DNA from 3 places in the Mesorhizobium sp. P2_C4 genome. Region 3 is predicted to be linked to each of the others. Evidence: predicted binding sites of a transcription regulator. Region 3 holds the regulator's gene; each other region holds the start of a gene.
What was found. Region 3 encodes PhoB, which activates phosphate uptake and scavenging genes when phosphate is short. Its sites were predicted from a motif close to TGTCATNNANCTGTCAT; they were not measured.
Positions count from the first base shown of each region.

Region 1 (7,634 bases), on a different contig from region 3:
CGGCGAACTCGGCATCTCGCGGTCGCGCCTTCAGGCGCTGGACGAGAAAGGATTGCTGGTTGTCGTTCCCGACGGCGCCAGAGCTTTGCGCAAGTCGGCCCGCGACAGCACGACGATCCACATCGATCTCGCCGGCGAAGCCGACCATGTGGCCATCATCTCAGCGGCCGGCGGATAAACGAAAAGGGGCGAAGCACATCGGTGCTTCGCCCCTCAAAAGTCTGGAAAATTAAATGATTACGCCGCGCCAACCACCTTGGCCGATTTCTCGAAACGCTTGCGTTCGTTCGGGTCGAGATAGAGCTTGCGCAGGCGAATGGTCTTCGGCGTCACCTCGACCAGTTCGTCGTCCTGGATCCAGGCCAGAGCACGCTCCAGCGTCATGCGGATCGGCGGCGTCAGCTTCACCGCCTCGTCCTTGCCGGCGGCGCGGATGTTGGTCAGCTTCTTGCCCTTGAGGACATTGACCTCAAGGTCGTTGTCTCTGGAGTGGATGCCGATGATCATTCCCTGATAGACCTTGACGCCCGGATCGATGACCATCGGGCCGCGGTCTTCGAGGTTCCACATGGCGTAGGCGACCGACTCGCCCTGCTCGTTGGAGATCAGCACGCCATTGGTGCGGCCGGGCAACTCGCCCTTGTAGGCTTCGTAGGCATGGAACAGCCGGTTCATGACGGCGGTGCCGCGCGTGTCGGTCAACAGTTCCGACTGGTAGCCGATCAGGCCGCGCGTCGGCGCGTGGAAAACGATGCGCTGGCGGTTGCCGCCCGACGGACGCAGTTCGACCATCTCGGCCTTGCGCTCCGACATTTTCTGCACGACGACGCCGGCATGCTCCTCGTCGACGTCGATGACGACTTCCTCGACCGGTTCCAGCAATTCGCCGTTCTCGCCCTTCTGCATGACGACGCGCGGACGCGACACGGCGATTTCAAAGCCTTCGCGGCGCATCGTCTCGATCAGGACGGCCAGCTGTAATTCGCCGCGGCCAGAGACGAAGAACGAATCCTTATCAGGCGATTCCTCGATCTTCAGCGCGACATTGCCTTCGGCTTCACGCAGCAGGCGGTCGCGGATGACGCGGCTGGTCACCTTGTCGCCCTCGGTACCGGCGAGCGGCGAGTCATTCACCAGGAAGGACATGGTCACGGTCGGCGGATCGATTGGCTGCGCATGCAGCGGCTCGGTCACCGCCGGGTCGCAGAACGTGTCGGCGACCGTGCCTTTCGACAGGCCGGCAATGGCGACGATGTCACCCGCCTGCGCCTCTTCGATCGGCTGGCGCTCGAGGCCGCGGAAGGCCAGGATCTTGGAGATGCGGCCGGTTTCGACCAGCGTGCCGTCATGGTGCAGCACCTTGACCGGCTGGTTGGACTTCAGCGTGCCGCTTTCGATACGGCCGGTGATGATACGGCCAAGGAAGGGATTGGCTTCCAGGATGGTACCGATCATGCGGAACGGGCCGGGATGAACGGTCGGCGCCGGCACATGCTTGATGACGAGATCGAACAGCGGCGCAAGCTGCTGGTCCTTTGGGCCTTCCGGATTTTCCGAAACCCAGCCATCGCGGCCTGAACCGTAGAGAATCGGGAAGTCGAGCTGGTCGTCGGTGGCGTCGAGTGCGGCAAACAGGTCGAACACTTCGTTGACCACTTCGACGTGGCGGGCGTCCGGGCGGTCGATCTTGTTGATGACGACGATCGGCTTCAGGCCGACCTTGAGCGCCTTGCCGACGACGAACTTGGTCTGAGGCATCGGGCCTTCGGCGGCATCGACCAGCACGATGGCCGAATCCACCATCGACAGGATGCGCTCGACCTCGCCGCCGAAATCGGCGTGGCCGGGGGTGTCGACGATGTTGATGCGGGTATCCTTCCAGTCGACCGAGGTCGCCTTGGCCAGGATGGTGATGCCGCGTTCCTTTTCGAGGTCGTTGGAATCCATGGCGCGCTCGGCGACGCGCTGATTGTCGCGGAAGGAGCCGGATTGCCGGAGCAATTGATCGACCAGGGTGGTTTTTCCATGGTCGACGTGCGCGATGATCGCGATATTACGAATTTTCATGTTGTGGTCTCGGGAGCGTTGCAGGCAGCAGGCCAAACGGCGCCGCCTCTTTCGGTTGCGCGGCTCATACAGGGTTTTTCGCAATTGCGAAAGAGGCGGGTCGTCACCAAATACTCATCAAATCTTAAACATCCGCGTGTGAAATGATTTCATTAACCAAGGCGGGAACCTTTCAGGACCCGGGCAGTTCGACCTTCATGACCGATCCAGTCATCAGATTCCGGCAAATCTTCGTGTGGACCGCCCTGGCGGCCGTCCTTGCCGCGGGCGCCGCACAGTCGGCCGCGACGCTGAGAGAGCCCCCGCCCGGAGAGCCCCCGCCCGCGCTGGCGTCCGATACCCCGACCGCAGAGCAGCTTTTTGCCGACGCCCCCGATGGCGTCGACCCGATGGTGACCGGTCCGGTCAGCGCCGCCTTCAGGCAGCGGCAGGAAGCCGCCAACTGCGACAACGCGGTCTGGCCCAACATTCCGACGGTTTGCTATCCGAACTAGCCTGAGCTCTTACGCCGAGCGCACCGGATCCAGCGTCACCTTGTAGAGCTCGTTGTCGTCGCGATCCATCAGCCGCACCGTCAACTGCTCGGTGGCGCCGGAAATGTCGACGAGGCCGAAGAACTGCAGGCCGGCTGACGGCGGCAGGTTCTGGCCCTGCTCGGCGGTCGGCGCCTTGATGAATTTCAACTCCGGACCAAACGTCATGTCGAAATCGTTCGGACCGAACGTGCCGGCGTGGATCGGACCCGAGACGAATTCCCAGAACGGATTGAAATCCTGGAACTGCGCCTTTTCGGGGTTGTAGTAGTGCGCCGCCGTGTAGTGCACGTCGGCGGTCAGCCAGACAGTGTTGCTGATGCCGGCATTCTTGATGTAGCGCAGCAGATCGGCAATCTCGAGCTCGCGGCCCTTGGGCAGGCCGTTGTCGCCATTGCTGACCGCCTCGGCGCCCACCTTCTTGGCGCCGTCGTTCCAGACGACAAGGCCGAGCGGCATGTCGGCGGCGATGATTTTCCAGGTCGCCTTGGAGTTTGCCAGTTCTCGCTTCAGCCATTTCGTCTGCTGTTCGCCCAGCATGCGCGATTCCGGCGTCATCGTATCCTGCATGTCCGGGCCGTTGGGGCCGCGATAGGACCGCATATCGAGGAAGAAGACATCGAGCAGCGGCCCGTAGGCGATCTTGCGGTAAACGCGACCGGGCTCGGACGGCTCGTAGCGGATCGTCGTCATCTCATGGAAGGCGCGCGCGGCGCGCGCCGCCAGCACATGGATGGATTTTTCCTTGTAGCGGTCGTCGGCGGTCAGGTCCTTTGAATCCGACCAGTTGTTCAGCACCTCATGGTCGTCCCACTGGTAGAAGGTCGGGCAGATGGCGCTCAAGCCCAGCACATTCTTGTCCATCATGTTGTATTTCCACTGGTCGCGGTATTCCTCCAGCGTCTCGGCAACCTTGCGCTTGCCGTCGATGAGCACGACGTTCTTCCACTTGCCGCCGCCGGGCAGGTCGACCTCGTCCTTCATGGCGCCATCGGCATAGATGGTGTCGCCCGAATGCAGGAAGAAGTCGGGCGTATGCTTGCCGATCGTGGCGTAGGTCTTCATGCCGGTCTCGTCGATGCCCCAGCCCTGGCCCGCGGTATCGCCCGACCAGGCGAACTTGATGTCGCGCTTGGAGGCTGGTGCTGTGCGGAAGCGGCCAACGATCGGCTCGGACACCGCGTTGATGTCAGCCAGATCGGCCGCGACCATGCGGTAGAAAATGTCCTGGTCGGAAGCGAGGTCGGTGAGCAGCCGCTTCACCGTGTAATCGCTGGCCGGTGAGGTATCTAGCGGCGCCAGCCGGGTGGCATTGGCGAAATTTTCGGTGGACGATATCTCGAACATGACGCGCGACGGGCGATCGGTGCGCGTCCACACCATGCCGCTGGTGGCGTCGACGTCGCCGGACTGGATGCCGTGGATGAAAGCCGGCCGCTGGTTGGCGCGCGAATAATAGGGCATCGCCAGTCCCGAGACGCCGACCAGGCCGACGGCGCTGGCGGAGGTGACGAAAGCGCGGCGGGAAATCTTGTTCATGGCTGTCTCCTGGATGGCTTCGAACGGTGCCACCAGAGTCCAGCTTCAATGTTTCAGGCGCATCTCGGGATGATGAAGGTTTGATAACAACGGACAGGCAAGCTGCCGATCTCCCCCCGTGTGGGGGAGATGGCCGGTAGGCCAGAGGGGGGCGCTGTCCCGCCGACGTAGCAAATCAAACAGCGCAGCCTTTGCGGCAGAACGCTAGGTAGGACCAAAGGCTGGCGATCCTTCACGCCCCCCTCTGCCCTGCCGGGCATCTCCCCCACGAGGGGGGGAGATTGGCAGTTCCGCCGCCGCGCCTTAAGCCGCCTGCGGTTCCGGATCAAACGCCGGCTGGCTGGTGTTGATCAGCAGCGAGATACACGCCGCGGCAATGGCCGTCATGCCGGCGATCAGGAAGGCCAGTTCGTAGTTGCCCTGCAGCTCGCGCATGGTGCCGCCGAAGAAAGCCGCGGACGCCGCCCCGATCTGGTGGCCGGCAACGATCCAGCCGAACACGATCGGCCCGCTGCGATCGCCGAACGCCTCGTTGGCGAGCCGCAAAGTCGGCGGCACGGTGGCGATCCAGTCCAGACCGTAGAGCACGGCGAAGATGATCAGGCTCATCGCCGAAAAGCCGGAATAGGGCAGGTAGATCAGTGCCAGACCGCGTATGCCGTAATAGACGCCGAGCAGCTTGCGCGGATCGAAACGGTCGGTCAGCCAGCCCGACAGCGTCGTGCCGATCAGGTCGAATATGCCCATCAGCGACAGCAGGCCGGCGGCCTGCACCTCACCGATGCCCATATCGCTGCAGAAGGAAATCAGATGCGTGCCGACCAGCCCGTTGGTCGTGAAACCGCAGATGAAGAAGGTGGCAAACAGATACCAGAAGACGCGGGTGCCGGCGGCGCGGCGCAGCGTGTTCAGCGTATGCGCGAGGAAATTGCCTTGCGATGCCGGTGGCACCGGCGGCACGTCGTCGAGCTCGGCGCCGTAGCGCACCATGCCGATCGAGGCCGGACGCTCCGGCACCAGCAGCCAGACCAGCGGCAGTAGGCAAGCGGTGGCGACGGAAATGGCGATGGCGACCGGCTTCCAGCCGCCCGACTGGGCAAGCGCGGCGAGCAGCGGCAGGAACACCAGCAGGCCGGTGGCGCTGGAGGCCGACATCAGCCCCATCACCAGGCCGCGATTGGTCTTGAACCAGCGATTGACGATGGTGGCGCCAAGCACCGTGGCGACCGCGCCTGAACCTATGCCGGAAAACACACCCCAGGTGATGAGCAGATGCCACGGCTTGGTCATCAGCAGGCTGAGCGCCGTCGAGCCCGACATCACCACCAGCGAGGCAAGCAGCGTGCGGCGCAAGCCGATCCGCTCCATCAGTGCCGCGGCGAACGGCCCGGTCATCCCGTAGAGGAAGATGCCAACGGCAGCGGCCAGCGAAACCACATCGCGCCGCCAGCCAAAACTTTCCTCCAGTGGCAACATCATGACGGCGGGCGCCGAGCGCAGGCCGGCTGCGATTAGCAGGCAGAGGAAGATGACACCGACCACGACGAAAGCGTAGCGCTGGCCAAACGGACGAGATTGAGCTATCATGTTACTGACCGGTACGTTGCAGTTGAGGCAAAGGTATACGTACCGATCGGTAACACTGTCAAGCGAGTCTTCGGATGCCATCGGGCAAAAATATTGAACCACCCATCAAGGACGCTCACGCATCGCCGCCGAAGGCTGCTGAGAAGATCCTCGACGTGGCGTACGATCTGTTCTACCGGCGCGGCATCAGAGCAATCGGCGTCGACGAGATCGTCAAACGCGCAGGTGTCACCAAGCCCAGCCTCTACCGCAGCTTTCCTTCCAAGGATGAGCTGGCGGCGTCCTATCTCAGGCAATACGACCTCGAATTCTGGGATCGCTTCGACGAGGCGGTAGACGCTCATCCCGGCGACCCGCGCGCGCAGATCAAGGCCTTCCTGACCCGTGTCGGCAAACGCACGCAAAGACCCGACTATCGCGGCTGCGGCATGACCAATGCGGCGGTGGAGTATCCCGAGCACGGCCACCCGGCCCGCGTGGTGAGCGAGGCCAACAAGCAGGAATTGCGTCGCCGCCTGCGCGCCATGGCGACCGCGATGGGCGCCGACGATGCCGACACGCTTGGCGACGGGCTGCTGCTTTTGATCGAGGGCGCCTACATCAGCGGCCAGTTGTTCGGGCTGGGTGGCCCGGCACAGTCGGTGGCGCGTAATGCCGACCTGCTGATCGGGGCGAGCTTGAAGAAGTAAGACTTTCGAGCGTCGGCGCTGCCCCTCACCTGCCTGCCGGCATCCTCTCCCCGTAAACGGGGCGAGGGACGCTCCCACCGCCGATTTCGCCAATCGCCGGCGTTGCAGGAATAGCGCCGAGGCTGCGTTCAGCCCTTTCTCCCCGTCACTATACGGGGAGAAATGCCCGGCAGGGCAATGAGGGGCGGCGCCCACCCTACGAATGGGACGCTAGGCCTGTCGAAAATTTGACGATAGGCTGAAACGAACTCCACGGGGATTCTACATGCGCACCCTGCTGCTTGCCTCCCTTGCCCTCTCCGGCCTCTGCCAGGCGGCACATGCCGATGGCATTTCCAGCACCTACACCGATCTCGACTGGAAGAAGGACTGCGTCACCTATGCGCAGGCCGAGGAAGGCGATGGCGACTGGGCTGAACTCGCCTGCTCCGGCTATCGCGGCTACCCTGTGCTGGTTGCCTATGACGACGCCCGTGAATCGCTGTTCTATGGGTTTCCGCCCAGCAGTGACATGACGACGGTCTGGGAGAGCTTTTCCGGCTTCAATTCGTCCGGGGCCAAGGTCGAGTGGCGCATCGAGACCAAGGGCGATGTTGCCGTGCCCTTCGCCGCCATCCACCGCCGCTCGATCAGCAATCCCGACGACGAGAACAAGCCGACGGAAGTGCTGCTCGTCGCCAAGGTCGCCCAGATCGACGCGCGCGACGGCTGCACCGTCGGCCTTGTGCTGGCCACCGGCAATCCCGCCGCCAACGATCAGGCGCGCAAGCTAGCCGACGAAAAGGCGAAGACCTTCGCCTGCGGCAAGGACAAGCACACCGTCATCGGCGATGTGCCGGCTTTCGGCCGGGTGGATAATTAGGCACTTTAGCGATTGGCCGCGGCGCCCGTGCGAGGCTCAGCCGTGTTTAGCCGCCTTGGCCCGCGCGATCGCGTCGACGATCATCTTCTTGGCATATTTGGAATCGTGCCAGCCTTCGATCTTGACCCATTTGCCGGGCTCGAGATCCTTGTAGTGCTCGAAAAAGTGCTGCACCTGCTGGCGGGTGATGTCAGGCAGCTGCGTGTATTCGGTGACGTTTTCGTAGCGCAGCGTCAGCTTGGGTGAAGGCACGGCGATGACTTTCTCGTCCTGGCCGGCATTGTCTTCCATCACCAGCACGCCGATCGGCCGCACATTGATGACGCAGCCCGGCACCAGCGCGCGCGTGTTGCAGAC
Region 1 is NZ_JBFUDT010000011.1:55,463-63,096, forward strand. Features, by position in the region: gene AC1DX6_RS28655 (DUF1062 domain-containing protein) at 1-178, shown strand, start outside; gene typA (translational GTPase TypA) at 238-2,067, opposite strand; gene AC1DX6_RS28665 (hypothetical protein) at 2,265-2,561, shown strand; gene AC1DX6_RS28670 (alkaline phosphatase D family protein) at 2,571-4,139, opposite strand; gene AC1DX6_RS28675 (MFS transporter) at 4,443-5,726, opposite strand; gene AC1DX6_RS28680 (TetR/AcrR family transcriptional regulator) at 5,801-6,415, shown strand; gene AC1DX6_RS28685 (hypothetical protein) at 6,681-7,277, shown strand; gene ppa (inorganic diphosphatase) at 7,314-7,634, opposite strand, start outside.
Region 1: the regulator PhoB is predicted to act here: its motif matches at 4,212-4,228, upstream of AC1DX6_RS28670 (alkaline phosphatase D family protein).

Region 2 (7,634 bases), on a different contig from region 3:
CGGTCGACGCCAAGCGCGGCTGAAGCCCACTTACGCGAAATGCAACAAAAGGGGTCCGGAATTTTCCGGGCCCCTTTTTCGTTGTCTGTGCATGGCGTCCCGGCCAGCCGATTCCTGCTAAGATCGCCGCGTCGGGGTTGAGGAACAGGGCCAGCCGGCCCGACCGACAACGGAGGTGACCATGCCCCGCAATGCGCTACTGCTGCTATCTCGCCTGTTGCTTGCCGCTTTGTTCGTGCCGTCCGGTTTCCAGGCGCTTGCCAACATTTCCGGCACGATCGGCTATTTCACCGGTCTCGGCCTGCCGCTGCCGACGCTGGCGGCCTGGGGGACGGGCCTGTTCGAGTTGATCGCCGGGCTGCTGATCCTGGTCGGCCTCCAAACGCGCATCGTGTCGCTGCTGCTCGCCGCCTTCTGCATCGCGGCAGGCTTCATCGGCCACTACGGCCAGGGCGGCGACGACCCGATGCTGACCTTCCTGCAACAGCAGATGCTGATGAAAGACATCGCCATATCAGGCGGGTTCCTGGCGCTGGCGATTGCCGGCGCAGGTGCCTGGTCGATCGACGGCCGGACCTTCGGGATCGGGTCTGAGGCTACTTGACCGAAATGCTCGGCCCGCCCTCGACCGCCAGCACCAGCCGGCGGTTGGTGATTTTCGCCAGCTGCGCCAGCCGGCCTGCGGGCCGCTCGCCGTAGAGATCGACCAGCGCCGCGGGCAGCACCAGCGCCAGCGCGCCATTGGGGCGGGGTTCCCATTTCAGCCTGGGCATGATGCCCGGCATCGCCGCCGTCAGCAGGTAGACGACGCGCAGCAGCGCCGCCAGCAGGCGCGCGCGCTCGAGATAGCGCGGCGTTGCCAGCCCGCGGATTTCGGGCGCGGCTTCGTTGAACACGCCCTCGTGGCGAAACAGGCCGACAAGCGCCAGGAAGGCGCGGCCGGGGTGATCGACGCCGATGAAAGAGGCGTGAGCGATGATGTTGAGCGACTGCTTGCCGCGATATTCGGGGTGTGCGCGCCAGCCGATGTCGGCGAGCAGACAGGCGGCCTGGCGATAGCGGACTTCGTCCTCGGTTTCGTCGATGCCGAAGGCGGCGAAAGCCTTTCCCGTCCATTCGACAAGCTCATGCGCGTGGGTGACCGAGCGCGAGCGCAGCTGGGCCAGTTCCTCCGCCGCGGAAATCAGTGGATCGGCCTTCTGCTCGGCTTCATCAAGCAGCGAATAGAGAAAGCCCTCGCGCACGCCGAGCGCCGAGACGATGATCTTCGACGGCTGCATCGCCGCCATGATTTCCTGCAGCACGATGGCACCATACGGCAGCAACGAGCGGCGGTTCTTGGAGACGCCCTCGATACCCTTGACCTTCTCGATCTCGCCCCTCGCCACCTGCTTGAGGAAATTCGAGGCACTTTCGGCCGGGATTTCGTAGTGGTGCATGACGCCGAGCGGATAGTTGCTCATTTCCATGTGCAGCCGGGCGAGATTTCGCCAGGTGCCACCAACCGAATAAAAGGCCCTGCCCTGCCCGCCCTTCAACAGCTTTGCCCGCGCCAGTTCCTCGCGCGCGATCTTTGCCGCCTGGGCGAGCGAATTCTTGGCCATGTCCTGCAGGCGCAGGCCGCCAAGCGGCAGCGTGATGCCGTCGCCGATCGCCTCGCCGTTGACGTCGATCAGTTCAAGGCTGCCACCGCCGAGATCGCCGGCAATGCCGTTGGCCGGATGGAAACCGGAAATGACGCCGAGCGCCGAATAGTGCGCTTCCTGGCGGCCGCTCAGCACCCGGATCTCGGTCTTGAGCACATCCTCGGCACGGTGGATGAAGTCGGGCCCGTTGACCGCCTCGCGCGCGGCGGCGGTTGCCAGCACATACATGTGCTCGGCGCCGGCCTGGTCCGAAAGGGCGCGGAAACGCCGGAATTCCTCCATCGAGCGCGTTACCGCCTCGGGATCGAGCTTTCCGGTCGAAACGATGCCGCGGCCGAGGCCGGCCAGCATCTTCTCGTTGAACAGCGTGGTCGGCGACCGCGCCAGTCCCTCATAGATGACTAGGCGGATCGAGTTCGATCCGATGTCGATGATGGACAGCGGTCGGCGGCCCTGAAGCCGGCCCTGGGACGTTGCAATCATCAGCCGGACGCTGCGGCGTTTTTCTTGCGGCGCTTGAACTGCGCGATGCGCTTGGGCGCATGCGACTTCAGCGCATCGCCCCGTCCGGACAGGCTCGGATTGGTCATGAAATATTCCTGCGCGTTGAACGGTTCCTCACCCTCCTCCAGCATCACACGCCGGGAGGTTCCGTCAGCCAATACGTCGAAACTTTGCTGGTTGTCCATGATGTTGCCCAGCATGATCTGGCCAAGGATCTGTTCATGCACAGTTGGATTGGTGATCGGCACCATAGTCTCGACGCGGCGGTCGAGATTGCGCGGCATCAGGTCGGCCGAGGCGATGTAGACGATCGCCTCGTCGGACGGCAGGCCGTGACCGTTGCCGAAGCAAAAGATGCGGCTGTGTTCGAGGAAACGTCCGACGATCGACTTGACCCTGATGTTTTCCGACAGGCCCGGCACCTGTGGCCTCAGGCAGCAGATGCCGCGCACGACGAGGTCGATCTCGACGCCGGCGCGGCTGGCATCATAGAGCGCGTCGATGATGATCGGGTCGACGAGAGCGTTCATCTTCATCCAGATGCGCGCTGGCCTGCCCTCGAGCGCATGGGCAGCCTCGTCGGCGATGTGCTTCAGGATGCGGCTTCTCAGCGTGAAGGGCGAGATGGCCAGCCGCATCTCATCGGTCGGCTCGGCATAGCCGGTGATGAAGTTGAACAGCTGGGCGACATCGCGCGCGATGGTCGGATCGGTGGTGAAGAAGGACAGGTCGGTGTAGATGCGCGCGGTGACGGGATGGTAGTTGCCGGTGCCGAGATGCACGTAGTTGCGCAGCTTGCCATCCTCGCGCCGCACCACCAGCGACATTTTGGCGTGGGTCTTCAATTCGAGGAAGCCAAAGACGACCTGGACGCCGGCGCGCTCGAGATCGCGCGCCCAGCGGATGTTGGCTTCCTCGTCGAAGCGCGCCTTGAGCTCGACCAGCGCCGTGACCGACTTGCCGGCCTCGGCGGCGTCGACCAGCGCGCGCACGATCGGGCTGTCGTTGGAAGTGCGGTAGAGCGTCTGCTTGATCGCCACCACTTCCGGGTCGGCCATCGCCTGACGGAGGAACTGCACCACCACGTCGAAGGATTCGTAAGGGTGGTGAACGACGATGTCCTTCTCGCGGATGGCGGCGAAACAATCGCCGCCATGTTCGCGGATGCGCTCGGGAAAGCGCGGATTGTAAGGCGTGAATTTGAGGTCGTCGCGGGCAACCGCAACGATTTCGGAGATCTGGCTGAGCGCCAGCGGACCGGTAAGCACGCTGATGCGGCTCGACGACACGCCAAGCTCGCCGGCGACGAAGTCGCGCAATTCATCCGGCATCAGCCTGTCGAACTCGATGCGGATGACCGAACCGCGGCGGCGGCGTTTCAGCGCCGTCTCGAACAGCCGCACCAGATCCTCGGATTCCTCCTCGACCTCGATATCACTGTCGCGGATGATGCGGAACGTGCCGGAGCCCTTGACCTCGTAGCCGGGGAACAGCTTGCCGATATAGAGGCCAACCGCCTCTTCCAGCGGAATGAAGCGGACATGATGCTTGCGGTCCGGCAGACGGATGAAGCGCTTCAGCGCCACCGGCAGGCGCAACAGCGCACTCATCTCCTCGCCGTTCTTGCGATGGCGCAGTTGCAGCGCCATCGAGAAACCGAGATTGGGAATGAACGGGAACGGATGCGCCGGATCGATCGACAGCGGGGTCAGTACCGGAAACACCTGTTCCTGGAAATGGTCTTCCAGCCAGACCTTCTCGTCCTTGGTCAGGGCGTCACGGGCGATGCTCTCGATGCCTTCCTTGTTGAGCAGCAGCATCAGCGCCGAAAGGCTCTTCTGCTGGTCCTCCTGCAGCCGCTCGACCTCGCGCAGCAATTGTTCGAGCTGCTGCTCCGGCGTGCGGCCATCCGGGCTCTTCAGCGTGATGCCCTCGCGCACCTGGCCAGCGAGACCGGCGACCCGGACCATGAAGAACTCGTCGAGATTTCCGGCCGAGATCGAGAGGAAGCGGACGCGCTCGAGCAGCGGGTGGTTGTCGTTGAGCGATTCCTCGAGCACGCGCCGGTTGAATTGCAGCCAGGAAAACTCGCGGTTGACGAAGCGATCGGGGTTGCCGCCCTCGGACCTCGCCTTTTCCACGGTGGTGAATTCGCTCTGCACCGGCTTCAGTTCGTTCATGATTCCTGCTCTTCCCGCACCGCTCGCCGGTTAACCGGCTTAACTTATCCTCTGACAGGCTTTTGCGACAGTTTCATTTCATCGATCTTGCAAAGAGACTTGATATGATCCAGATGCAATTCCTGAGAGAGCAAGGAGACGACGATGGCAGGCGGTTCCATTCCCCATTTCCAGAACGATGCGGGCCACGCGGCGATCGACATCGGCGTCAAGGAATTCATGTGCACCGGCGCCAATCCGCCTTTCGACCATCCGCATGTGTTTCTCGACATGGGCGACGACAACGAAAAAGTCTGCCCCTATTGCTCGACGCTCTATCGCTATTCGCCCAAGCTGAAGGCGACGGAAACGGCGCCGGCCGGGTGCCTGTACATCGACCAGGCCGCCTGATTCCCTCGCGACAATCCCAATGAGCGACACGCAGTCCCGGCAGATCGTTATCGCTGGGGCGGGTGTTGCCGGGCTGACCGCTGCCCTTGCGTTCGCCGAACGCGGCTATCCGATAAAGCTGTTCGAACAGGCGCCGCGCCTTGAAGCGGCTGGCGCCGGCATCCAGCTTTCCCCCAACGCGACGCGCATCCTTCGCCAGCTCGGCGTGCTCGATCGGCTGCTGCCGGCGGCGGTGCGGCCTGAGGCGGTCGTGCTTCGGGATGCAAGAACCTTGCGCGAGCTGGCGCGCGTACCGCTTGGCGACATGGTCGAAAAACGCTGGCAGGCCCCCTATCTCGTTGCTCACCGCGCCGATCTGCAAGGCGCGCTGACGGCGCGCGTGGCGGAATTGCCTGCTATCGAGCTTGTCACCGGCGCGCGCGTCAGCAGCGTCGGCACAGGGCCGCATGGCCCCACCGCAACGGCCGACATTGCCGAGAGGACCGTCGTGGCCGAGGGGGCCCTGCTGATCGGCGCCGATGGCGTCTGGTCGGCGACCCGCGCTCTCGGCGGATTTTCGTCCAGAAGCCGATTTTCGGGCGAACTGGCCTGGCGCGCCACGGTTGGTGCCGACAGCGCCGCCGGAAAAGCCTTCGCGGCGGTCGGTGCAACCGACTGCGTCACCACCTTCCTGCATCCCGGCTTCCACCTCGTCGCCTATCCGGTTAGCAAAGGCACCGCCTTCAACCTCGCAGCCTTCACCAAGGGCGAAAGCATCGCCGAGACCTGGTCCGGCAACGCCGATGCCAAGATCCTCGCCAGTGCCATGCGCGGCACGGCTTCGGCACTAATCCGCCTTGTCGAGGATGCCGGGCCGTGGACGGCATGGCCGATCCATACGGTGGACCAGAAGCAACCTTGGACGACGCCTGACGGCATCGCACTGATCGGCGATGCGGCGCATGCGATGACGCCGTTTGCCGCACAGGGAGCGGCAATGGCGATCGAGGATGCCGCAACGCTTGCCGGCTTTGTGGCCGCTTCGCCTGCCGATCTCAGGGCTGCGCTTGCCGCGTGGGAACAGGAACGGCGTCCGCGTGTGGCAAAGGCTGCCCGCCGTGGCGCCGTCAATCGCCTCGCCTGGCACGCTGCGGGGCCGGTGGCGGTGGCCCGCAACCTGTTCCTGGCGATGCGTTCATCCGAAAAGCTCGCCGCCGATCTTGACTGGCTCTACGGCTGGCGTGCGCCCGAAACCGGCGGACGTCGATAGCTAGTTATAAAGCCGCATCGACAGGCCGAGGGAGACCGGCAACGGGTTCCACCAGCCGGTGCGCAGGCCGGCGGTGCGCAAGGCCGCCGCTGTCCAGGTGTTGCAGCCGACCAGCGCATTGAAATGGCCGTTGGCTTCATAAAAGCCGTCATACCTGGAATAGGCCGCGTCCGGGACAAGGATCGGGCCGTTCGGTCCTTGCTGGAAGCTCGCATCGATGAAATCGAGCAGCGCGGCAAACCGCTCCTCGCCAATATCGAAGCCGGTCACGTCTGGGCGCGGTTCGGTGATGTCGCCGGCGACATCGACATGCATCACCGATGCATCGAGGGTCAGCGCCTTGACCACCGGCACCGCTTTCAGCTGCGACCAGGTCGGCGTCTCCAGATAGAAAGCGCGGCCGCCCCAGCCGAAGACGATGTAGCGAACCTCGGGACTATCGGCGGGAATGCCCGCATCGACCAGGAAATGAAAGCGCTGACGCAGGGCGTCGTCGACCGGAATGGCGATATCGGTGTGGATCGGATTTTTCAGCACGAGGATATGCCGCGGAGCGGCGGTGCTGGCGTTGGCCGCCCGCCAAAGCGGGCGCGGCACCAGCGTGCCCAGCGCCACCGCAAGCAGCGCCACGACGATGAGCAGGCCAAGGATGCGCCAGAGCTTCTTCATCGATGGCACCCTTGCACTCTGCCGCTACACAACGAGCCCGGCATCTACCGATCCATACGAAAAAGAGCCCGGCCGGGTTTCGGCCGGGCTCTTCCGTTTGGCATGAGAAGTCTCAGTGCAGGATCTGCGACAGGAACAGCTTCGTGCGCTCATGGCGCGGATGGTCGAAGAATTCGGCCGGCGTGTTCTGCTCGACGATCTGGCCCTGATCCATGAAGATCACCCGGTTGGCGACCTTGCGGGCAAAGCCCATCTCGTGGGTGACGCACAGCATGGTCATGCCCTCTTCGGCCAGACCGACCATCGTCTCCAGCACTTCCTTGATCATTTCCGGGTCGAGCGCCGAGGTCGGCTCATCGAACAGCATGATGCGTGGGTTCATGCACAGCGAGCGGGCAATCGCCACGCGCTGCTGCTGGCCGCCGGACAGCTGGCCGGGGTATTTGTTGGCCTGTTCCGGGATTTTCACGCGCTTGAGGAAATGCATGGCGATTTCCTCGGCCTGCTTCTTCGGCGTCTTGCGCACCCAGATCGGCGCCAGCGTGCAGTTCTCCAGAATGGTCAGATGCGGGAACAGGTTGAAGTGCTGGAACACCATGCCGACTTCGCGGCGCACCTCGTCGATCTTCTTCAGATCGTTGGTCAGTTCCTTGCCGTCGACAATGATCTTGCCCTTCTGGTGCTCTTCCAGCCGGTTGATGCAGCGGATCATCGTCGACTTGCCGGAGCCCGAAGGACCGCAAATGACGATGCGCTCGCCGCGCATCACCTTCAGATTGATGTCCTTCAGCACATGGAACTCGCCGTACCATTTGTGCATGGCGATGATGTCGATGGCGACATCGGTGGTGGAGATATGCATCTTGGCGGCGTTGACCTTGATCTCTTCCGCGCTGACCGCATTTTCTATGACCATGGCAGGGTCCCCTTTTTGTTTTTAGCGTTTGTGGCCGGTGTCAAGCCGGCGTTCCGTGTACATTGAATAGCGCGACATGC
Region 2 is NZ_JBFUDT010000005.1:266,766-274,399, reverse strand. Features, by position in the region: gene AC1DX6_RS21570 (DoxX family protein) at 1-23, shown strand, start outside; gene AC1DX6_RS21565 (DoxX family protein) at 182-604, shown strand; gene ppx (exopolyphosphatase) at 597-2,129, opposite strand; gene AC1DX6_RS21555 (RNA degradosome polyphosphate kinase) at 2,129-4,330, opposite strand; gene AC1DX6_RS21550 (zinc-finger domain-containing protein) at 4,475-4,720, shown strand; gene AC1DX6_RS21545 (FAD-dependent monooxygenase) at 4,740-5,969, shown strand; gene AC1DX6_RS21540 (TIGR02117 family protein) at 5,970-6,638, opposite strand; gene AC1DX6_RS21535 (amino acid ABC transporter ATP-binding protein) at 6,751-7,500, opposite strand; gene AC1DX6_RS21530 (amino acid ABC transporter permease) at 7,576-7,634, opposite strand, start outside.
Region 2: the regulator PhoB is predicted to act here: its motif matches at 4,395-4,411, upstream of AC1DX6_RS21555 (RNA degradosome polyphosphate kinase).

Region 3 (7,634 bases):
TATGAACATCATGACCGAACAGTCCCTTGAAAACGCTGTGGGCGATAAAATGAACGCCAAGTCGAACGAAGTGATCAAAATGCGCGGCGACAAGGTCGGCGTGTTCTACGGCGAGAAGCAGGCGTTGTTCGACGTCAATCTCGACGTTCGCCTCAACCAGGTGACGGCACTGATCGGCCCCTCGGGCTGCGGCAAATCCACCTTCCTGCGCTGCCTCAACCGCATGAACGACACCATCGATTCGGCGCGGGTGACCGGCAAGATCACGCTGGATGAAGAAGATATCTACGACAAGAGCATCGACGTCGTCGAACTGAGGGCGCGCGTCGGCATGGTGTTCCAGAAGCCCAATCCGTTCCCGAAGTCGATCTACGAGAACGTCGCCTATGGCCCGCGCATCCACGGACTGGCCAAGCGCAAGGCCGACATGGATCAGATCGTCGAGTCGAGCCTGAAGAAGGCGGCGATCTGGAACGAGGTCAAGGACCGTCTGCAGGAACCCGGCACCGGCCTCTCCGGCGGCCAGCAGCAGCGTCTGTGCATCGCGCGCGCCATTGCCGTGTCGCCCGAGGTGATCCTGATGGACGAGCCCTGTTCGGCGCTCGATCCGATCGCCACCGCACGTGTCGAGGAATTGATCGACGAGCTGCGCCAGAACTACACGATCGTCATCGTCACCCATTCGATGCAGCAGGCGGCGCGCGTGTCGCAGCGCACGGCGATGTTCCATCTCGGCTATCTCGTCGAGGAGGGCGCAACCGACAAGATGTTCACCAACCCCGACGACAAGCGCACCCAGGACTATATCACCGGCCGGTTCGGCTGAGCGGTTCCGACAGCGAAGTTTCAGGCACGAGGACTAGGATCATGGGTGAACATACCGTCGCATCTTTCGATGAAGAGCTGGGACAGATCAGCAAGCTGATCCGCGACATGGGCGATCTCGCCGGCTCGATGGTCAGCGGCTCGACCAAGGCGCTGCTCACTTCGGACAATGCCCTGGCACAGCGCGTCGTCTCCGACGACGCCATCATGGATGCGCGCCAGCGTGAGCTGGACGACCGCGCCATCACGCTGATCGCCAAGCGCCAGCCGATGGCCAACGATCTGCGTGCAGTGGTCGGCTCGATCCGCATGGCCGGCGACCTTGAGCGCATCGGCGACCTCGCCAAGAACATCGCCAAGCGCGTCGGCACCGTCGGCCTCAGCGTCACGCCGCGTGACCTGTCGCATTCCATCGATGCGATGGCTCAGCTGGTGCTCATCCAGGTGCAAGGGGTGGTCGAGGAATATGCCGCCGCCGATGCGGCAGCGCTCGCCAAGCTCAGAAACGACGACGAGCGCATCGACGTCAAATACACCTCGGTGTTTCGCGAGCTGTTGACCTACATGATGGAAGACCCGCGCAACATCACCGCGTGCACGCATCTGTTGTTCTGCGCCAAGAACCTCGAACGCATCGGCGACCACGTGACCAACATCGCCGAAAATGCGTACTATGTTTTGACCGGCTCGCAATTGCCCGCCAATCGTCCAAAGCAGGACGAGACGGCGATGTCCGCGCCGGCGGCATGACGACAAAGGTGACCAGTCGATGATCGCGCCACGCATCATGGTGGTGGAGGACGAGGAGCCGCTAGGCGTGCTCCTCCGCTACAATCTCGAATCCGAAGGTTACCAGGTCGAGGTGGTGACGCGCGGCGACGAGGCCGAGATTAGGCTGCAGGAAAACGTGCCCGATCTTCTGGTGCTGGACTGGATGGTGCCGGCGGTTTCCGGCATCGAGCTGTGCCGGCGCCTCAGGATGCGGCCCGAAACAGAGCGGCTGCCGATCATCATGCTGACCGCGCGCGGCGAGGAGAGCGACCGCGTGCGCGGCCTGTCGACCGGCGCCGACGATTATCTGGTCAAGCCGTTTTCGACGCCAGAGTTCATGGCCAGGGTGAAGGCGCTGCTGCGCCGCGCCAAACCGGAAGTGCTGTCCAGCGTGCTCAAGGTCGGCGACATCGTGCTCGATCGCGAATCGCACCGCGTCTATCGCAAGAAGAGCGAAATCCGGCTCGGGCCGACCGAATTCCGGCTGCTCGAATTCATGATGCGTCATCCCGGCCGGGTGTTCTCGCGCAGCCAGCTGCTCGACAATGTCTGGGGCGAGACGATCTACATCGACGAACGTACGGTGGACGTGCATGTCGGGCGGCTGCGCAAGGCGGTCAACAATGGCCGCATGCCCGACGTCATCCGCACCATCCGCGGCGCTGGTTACGCTATTCGGGAAGACTGAAGCCCTTCAGTTTCGACGGAAGCATATCCAGTGTCGTTGAAGTGGTCAGCCCATTCGTCCGGCTTGATGTTGAATGACCAAAAAATGCGACCGATATCTGAGTGACTGAGAGGTGCAACTTGAGGATCGTCGGATCGTTTGTTCTCTCTATTCGCTCTCGGCGATAGCAAAAATGTCTATCAATCGTCCCTTTTCGATATGCGCTTCTATGGAGTGACGGCCTGGAGGAAAAAGCCAGTAGTAAACTCCACTGGGCACCCAAAGACCTTCGTCTTTCCTGAGTGGCATAAAGCTTGCTTGAATATTCGTGGTCGTTCCGCGGCCTGGACTAACGCGCACATCAAAACTCTGGCACGATAGCCATTTTGTGAACTCTTCCGCGCCAAGGGCCAGGAACTTACGTCTGGCAAATTCCGTCGCCTCATCATTGGAGGTGAATTTCCCCCATGCTTCTCTGGCATCTATCAATTGGCCAACCGGGCAGCCTGGACCAGGGTGTTGGGCGGCGGCGGTGCTGCCAAGCAATAGCCACACGGAAATCGAGAAAAGCGCCGGCAGATATCTGGTCCGGCTTTTGAGGAGGGGGCTGGTTGCTGCAGCCAACCGATATGCCGCCATCATGCGATTGAACATCCTGCCACGTTCTTTGATACGGCTATGGTGGCATGCAATCTAGCATTGCATTGCTCTTCGTCTATCGGATTGTAAAAAGCCCAAGGATGCGGATAATCATTTGCTAAGAAACGTTCGCGCGGGTCACTGTGGAATGGCCCCCGGACCAACCTGAATCTCAACCCATCCCCGGTTGCGATCTGATATTTCGATTTCAGGCCACGTCTTTCCCGATGGTGCCAGCTCGCGTCTGCCCGCCCGGCGCGAAAATCTCCTGGTCGACGAAGCTCAGTGCCCGCATCGCGCAGCCTTCGCGGATCAGCGGCAATTCGTTCGGCTCGGTGTCGAAGGAGATCGATTTCGAATGCTGGCCGCCGGCGGTCTGGGCGATGGCCTCGCGCAATGCCGGTTCTATCAGGTCGAAGGCGGCGGCGCTGACGCCGACCATGGCGACGGGTGCCGGATCGATCAGCGCAAACAGGCTGCCGAGGCCGAAGCCGAGGGCTTCGCCGGCCTTGCGGTAGGCCTCGCGCTCCGGCCCGTCCTTCTCGCGTGCCGCGGTGGCGAGCGCCCGCATGTCGGCGTCGCTGACATCAGCGACCGGCTCGGCGTCCTCGCCCAGTTGCCTGGCGTTGCGCCAGATGGCGTAGTTGCCGGCATAGGCCTCGACGCAGCCACGCCGCCCGCAGCGGCACAGCGCGCCGCCCGGCCGATGGATCATGTGGCCGAATTCGCCGCCCGAGGAATGGGTGCCGGTGAACAGCTCGCCCTTCAGCACCAGTCCCATGCCGATGCCGTGCGACAGCAGGATGGCGATGAAATCGTCGCGGTAGCGGACCGGATCGCGCCACTGCAGCGCCACCGCCATCATGTTGCAGTCGTTTTCCATGGTGGCGGGAATGCCGAATTCCGCTTCCAGTATGTCGGCAAAAGCGATGTCGGTCAGCGGCGTGATCGGCGACCACAGCATGGCGCGGGCGTGCGAATCGGTGATGCCCTGGATGCCCATGGCGATGCGGGCGACGCTGTGGGTGTCGAGGTCGGGATCCTCGAGCCGGCGCCGCACGATTGCCGTGCATTCGCCGATCAGCTCGTCGCGCGGCATGGTCAGCGTGTCCAGCCGGCGCTGTTCCTCGGCAACCACCTGGCCGGCATAGTCGATGACGGCGACGGAGAGGAAATTCAGCGACAGCACCACGGTCATCACCGCGGCGGCTTCCGGATTGAGCCCAAGACCGACTTGCGGCCGTCCACGTTTCAGCGAGACCGGTTCGCTGGCCTTGCTCTCGGCCAGGATGCCTTCCGCGATCAGGTCGGACGAGATCGCCGATATGGTCGAATGGCTGAGGCCGGTGGTCGCCGCGATCTCGGTCCGCGACGGCTGGCCGGCGCGGCGCACGGCCGAGAGCACCATCGCCCGGTTGCGGCGGCGCAAATCGTCGTGGCGGATACCAACCGACATCTTTCTGCTTTCCTCCCGGTCGTCCTCGCGGCCTCTCATGATATTGAAGGCAGTCGGTGACACCAGCCAAATATTGGCAGAAGCCGGCAGCGCTGTCATTATTTATTGCGAGCCTCGAAAAAAAGTCAGCGACACATCAAAATCAATCAGAATCGATGTTGACAGCGCTCCGGCGTTGGATCAGTATTTTTTCGAGGCTCGAAAAAATAGAGCCTTTGTGCCGGCCTTCGGGCCAGTTTGTCGCGCTGCGCGCGATTTAGGGAGGATATCATGAAGAAATTTGCAGTCGCCATGCTGGCGGGTGTCGCCATGTCGTTGACGTTGGCGTCGGTCGCACAGGCGAAGGACAAGGTGATTGGCGTTTCGTGGTCGAATTTCCAGGAAGAGCGTTGGAAGACCGATGAAGCGGCGATGAAGACGGCGATCGAGGCCGCCGGCGACAAGTACATCTCCGCCGACGCGCAGTCCAATCCCGGCAAGCAGCTTACCGATGTCGAGAGCCTGATTTCGCAGGGCGCCAACGCGCTGATCATCCTTGCGCAGGATGCATCGGCAATCGGCCCGGCGGTGCAGAAGGCGCTGGACGAAGGCATTCCGGTCGTCGGCTATGACCGTCTGATCGAGAACAAGGATGTCTTCTACCTGACCTTCGACAACAAGGAAGTCGGCCGCATGCAGGCCCGCGAAGTGTTCAAGGCCAAGCCGGAAGGCAACTACGTCTTCATCAAGGGCTCGGGTGCCGATCCGAACGCCGATTTCCTGTTCGCCGGCTCCATGGAAGTGCTCAAGGAAGCCATCGACGGCGGCAAGATCAAGAATGTCGGTGAGGCCTACACGGACGGCTGGCTGCCCGCCAACGCCCAGAAGAACATGGAACAGTTCCTGACCGCCAACGACAACAAGGTCGATGCGGTGGTTGCAGCCAATGACGGCACCGCCGGCGGCGTCGTCGCCGCGCTGACGGCGCAGGGTCTGGCCGGAACCGTGCCGGTGTCGGGCCAAGACGGCGACCACGCCGCGCTGAACCGCATCGCACTCGGCACGCAGACCGTGTCGGTGTGGAAGGACGCGCGCGAACTCGGCAAGAACGCCGCCGAGATCGCCTCGCAGCTGGCCGACGGCAAGAAGACCGGCGACATTGCCGGCGCCAAGGACTTCACGACGCCTGGCGGCAACACCGTCAAGTCGCTGTTCCTGACCCCGGTCGCCATCACCAAGGACAACCTCAACGTCGTCATCGACGCCGGCTGGATCAAGAAGGACGAAGTCTGCGCCGGCGTCACTGCCGGCAGCGTTGCGGCCTGCAACTAAAATCGAACCGCTACCGGTTCCAAATCTCGGCGCCGCGGCCCAAAAGCCGCGGCGTTTCTCAAGGGGCTTTCCGCTTCAAATGACCGCGGAAAGCAAATAGCATCCATGTTCCGGCATCCGCGCCAGACGGCAAACCGGTGGGAGGATAGCATGACCGACACGACCTCTAATCAGCCGGTCGCCAGCACTGCAGCGGACCGGGCGCGTGCATCCGAACTCAGCGCGATCGGGCGGTTCCTCAAGGCGACCGAACTCGACACGCGCATGCTCGGCATGGTCGGTGCGCTGCTGGTCATCTGGGTCGGCATACACATCCTGTCGGGCGGGCTTTTCCTGACGCCGCGCAATCTGTGGAACCTGTCGGTGCAGACCTCCTCGGTCGCGATCATGGCGACCGGCATGGTGCTGGTCATCGTCATGCGCAACATCGACCTTTCGGTTGGTTCCGTCGAAGGCGTGATCGGCATGATCATGGGCGTGGCGCAGGCCGAATTCCTCATTCGCGTCATCGGCTTCCAGCTCGGAAATCCCTGGCTCTGGATCATCGCGCTGGCCGTCGGCGTGGTGCTTGGTCTGCTGATCGGCGCGTTCCAAGGCTTCATCATCGCCTATATGGAGGTTCCGGCCTTCATCGTGACGCTGGGCGGCCTGCTGGTCTGGCGCGGCATGGCATGGCTCATCACCAGCGGCCGCACTGTCGCGCCACTCGACGCCACCTTCCAGCTGATGGGCGGCGGACCACGCGGCTCGATCGGCGCCACCGCCAGCTGGGTCGTCGGCATCGTCGCCTGTGCGGCGGTTGCCTTCGCGCTGCTCAACGGCCGGTCGCAGCGCAAGCGGTTCGCCTTTCCGCTGCGCCCCGTCTGGGCTGAGACCCTGCTTGGCGTGGTCGCTTGCGCCGCCATCCTCGGCGCCGTCTGGATCGCCAATTCCTATCCATGGCCGATCGGCATCGTGCGCCAGTATGCCCAGCAGAACGGCATCACCCTTCCCGAAGGCGGGCTGTTCATCGCGCATGGCATAGCCATACCGGTGCTGATGGCGGTGACTGTCGGCATCATCATGACCTTCATCACCAAGCGCACCCGTTTCGGCCGCTATGTCTTCGCCATCGGCGGCAATCCGGAGGCAGCCGAACTCGCCGGCATCAATACGCGCTGGGTGACCATGAAGGTGTTCATGATCATGGGCGTGCTGGCGGCGATCAGCGCGGCGATCTCGTCGGCCCGCCTCAACGCGTCGACCAACGCCCTGGGCACGCTGGACGAGTTGCTGGTCATCGCCGCCGCCGTCATCGGCGGCACGTCGCTGGCCGGCGGCGCCGGAACGGTGTTGGGCGCCATGCTCGGCGCGCTTCTGATGCAGTCGCTGCAATCCGGCATGGTGTTGCTCGGCATCGACTCGCCGCTGCAGAGCATCGTCGTCGGCGCCGTGCTGGTCATCGCCGTCTGGCTCGACACCGTTTATCGCAAGCGCGTCTAGGGAGGAACGATCATGGCTGACAAAACCGCCCCTACGGACACCGCGCTGATCGACATGCGCAACATCTCGATCGCCTTCGGCGGCATCCGCGCCGTCGACGATGCGTCCATCGATCTTTTCCCGGGCGAGGTCGTGGCGCTGCTCGGCCACAACGGCGCCGGCAAGTCGACGCTGATCAAGATCCTGTCCGGCGCCTACAAGCGCGACGCAGGCCAGATCTTCGTCAATGGTCAGGAGGCTGCGATCTCCAACCCGCGCGACGCCAAGAAATACGGCATCGAGACGATCTACCAGACGCTGGCGCTGGCCGACAATGTCGACGCCGCCGCCAATTTGTTCCTCGGCCGTGAGCTGATGACCGGCTGGGGCACGCTCGATGACGTCGCCATGGAGGCTGAGGCGCGCAAGGTGATGGGCCGGCTCAATCCGCGCTTCCAGCGCTTCAAGGAGCCGGTGGTCAAGCTGTCGGGCGGCCAGCGTCAG
Region 3 is NZ_JBFUDT010000007.1:114,453-122,086, forward strand. Features, by position in the region: gene pstB (phosphate ABC transporter ATP-binding protein PstB) at 2-826, shown strand; gene phoU (phosphate signaling complex protein PhoU) at 868-1,575, shown strand; gene phoB (phosphate regulon transcriptional regulator PhoB) at 1,595-2,284, shown strand; gene AC1DX6_RS24115 (hypothetical protein) at 2,432-2,905, opposite strand; gene AC1DX6_RS24120 (ROK family protein) at 3,111-4,358, opposite strand; gene xylF (D-xylose ABC transporter substrate-binding protein) at 4,629-5,669, shown strand; gene AC1DX6_RS24130 (sugar ABC transporter permease) at 5,820-7,151, shown strand; gene AC1DX6_RS24135 (ATP-binding cassette domain-containing protein) at 7,164-7,634, shown strand, end outside.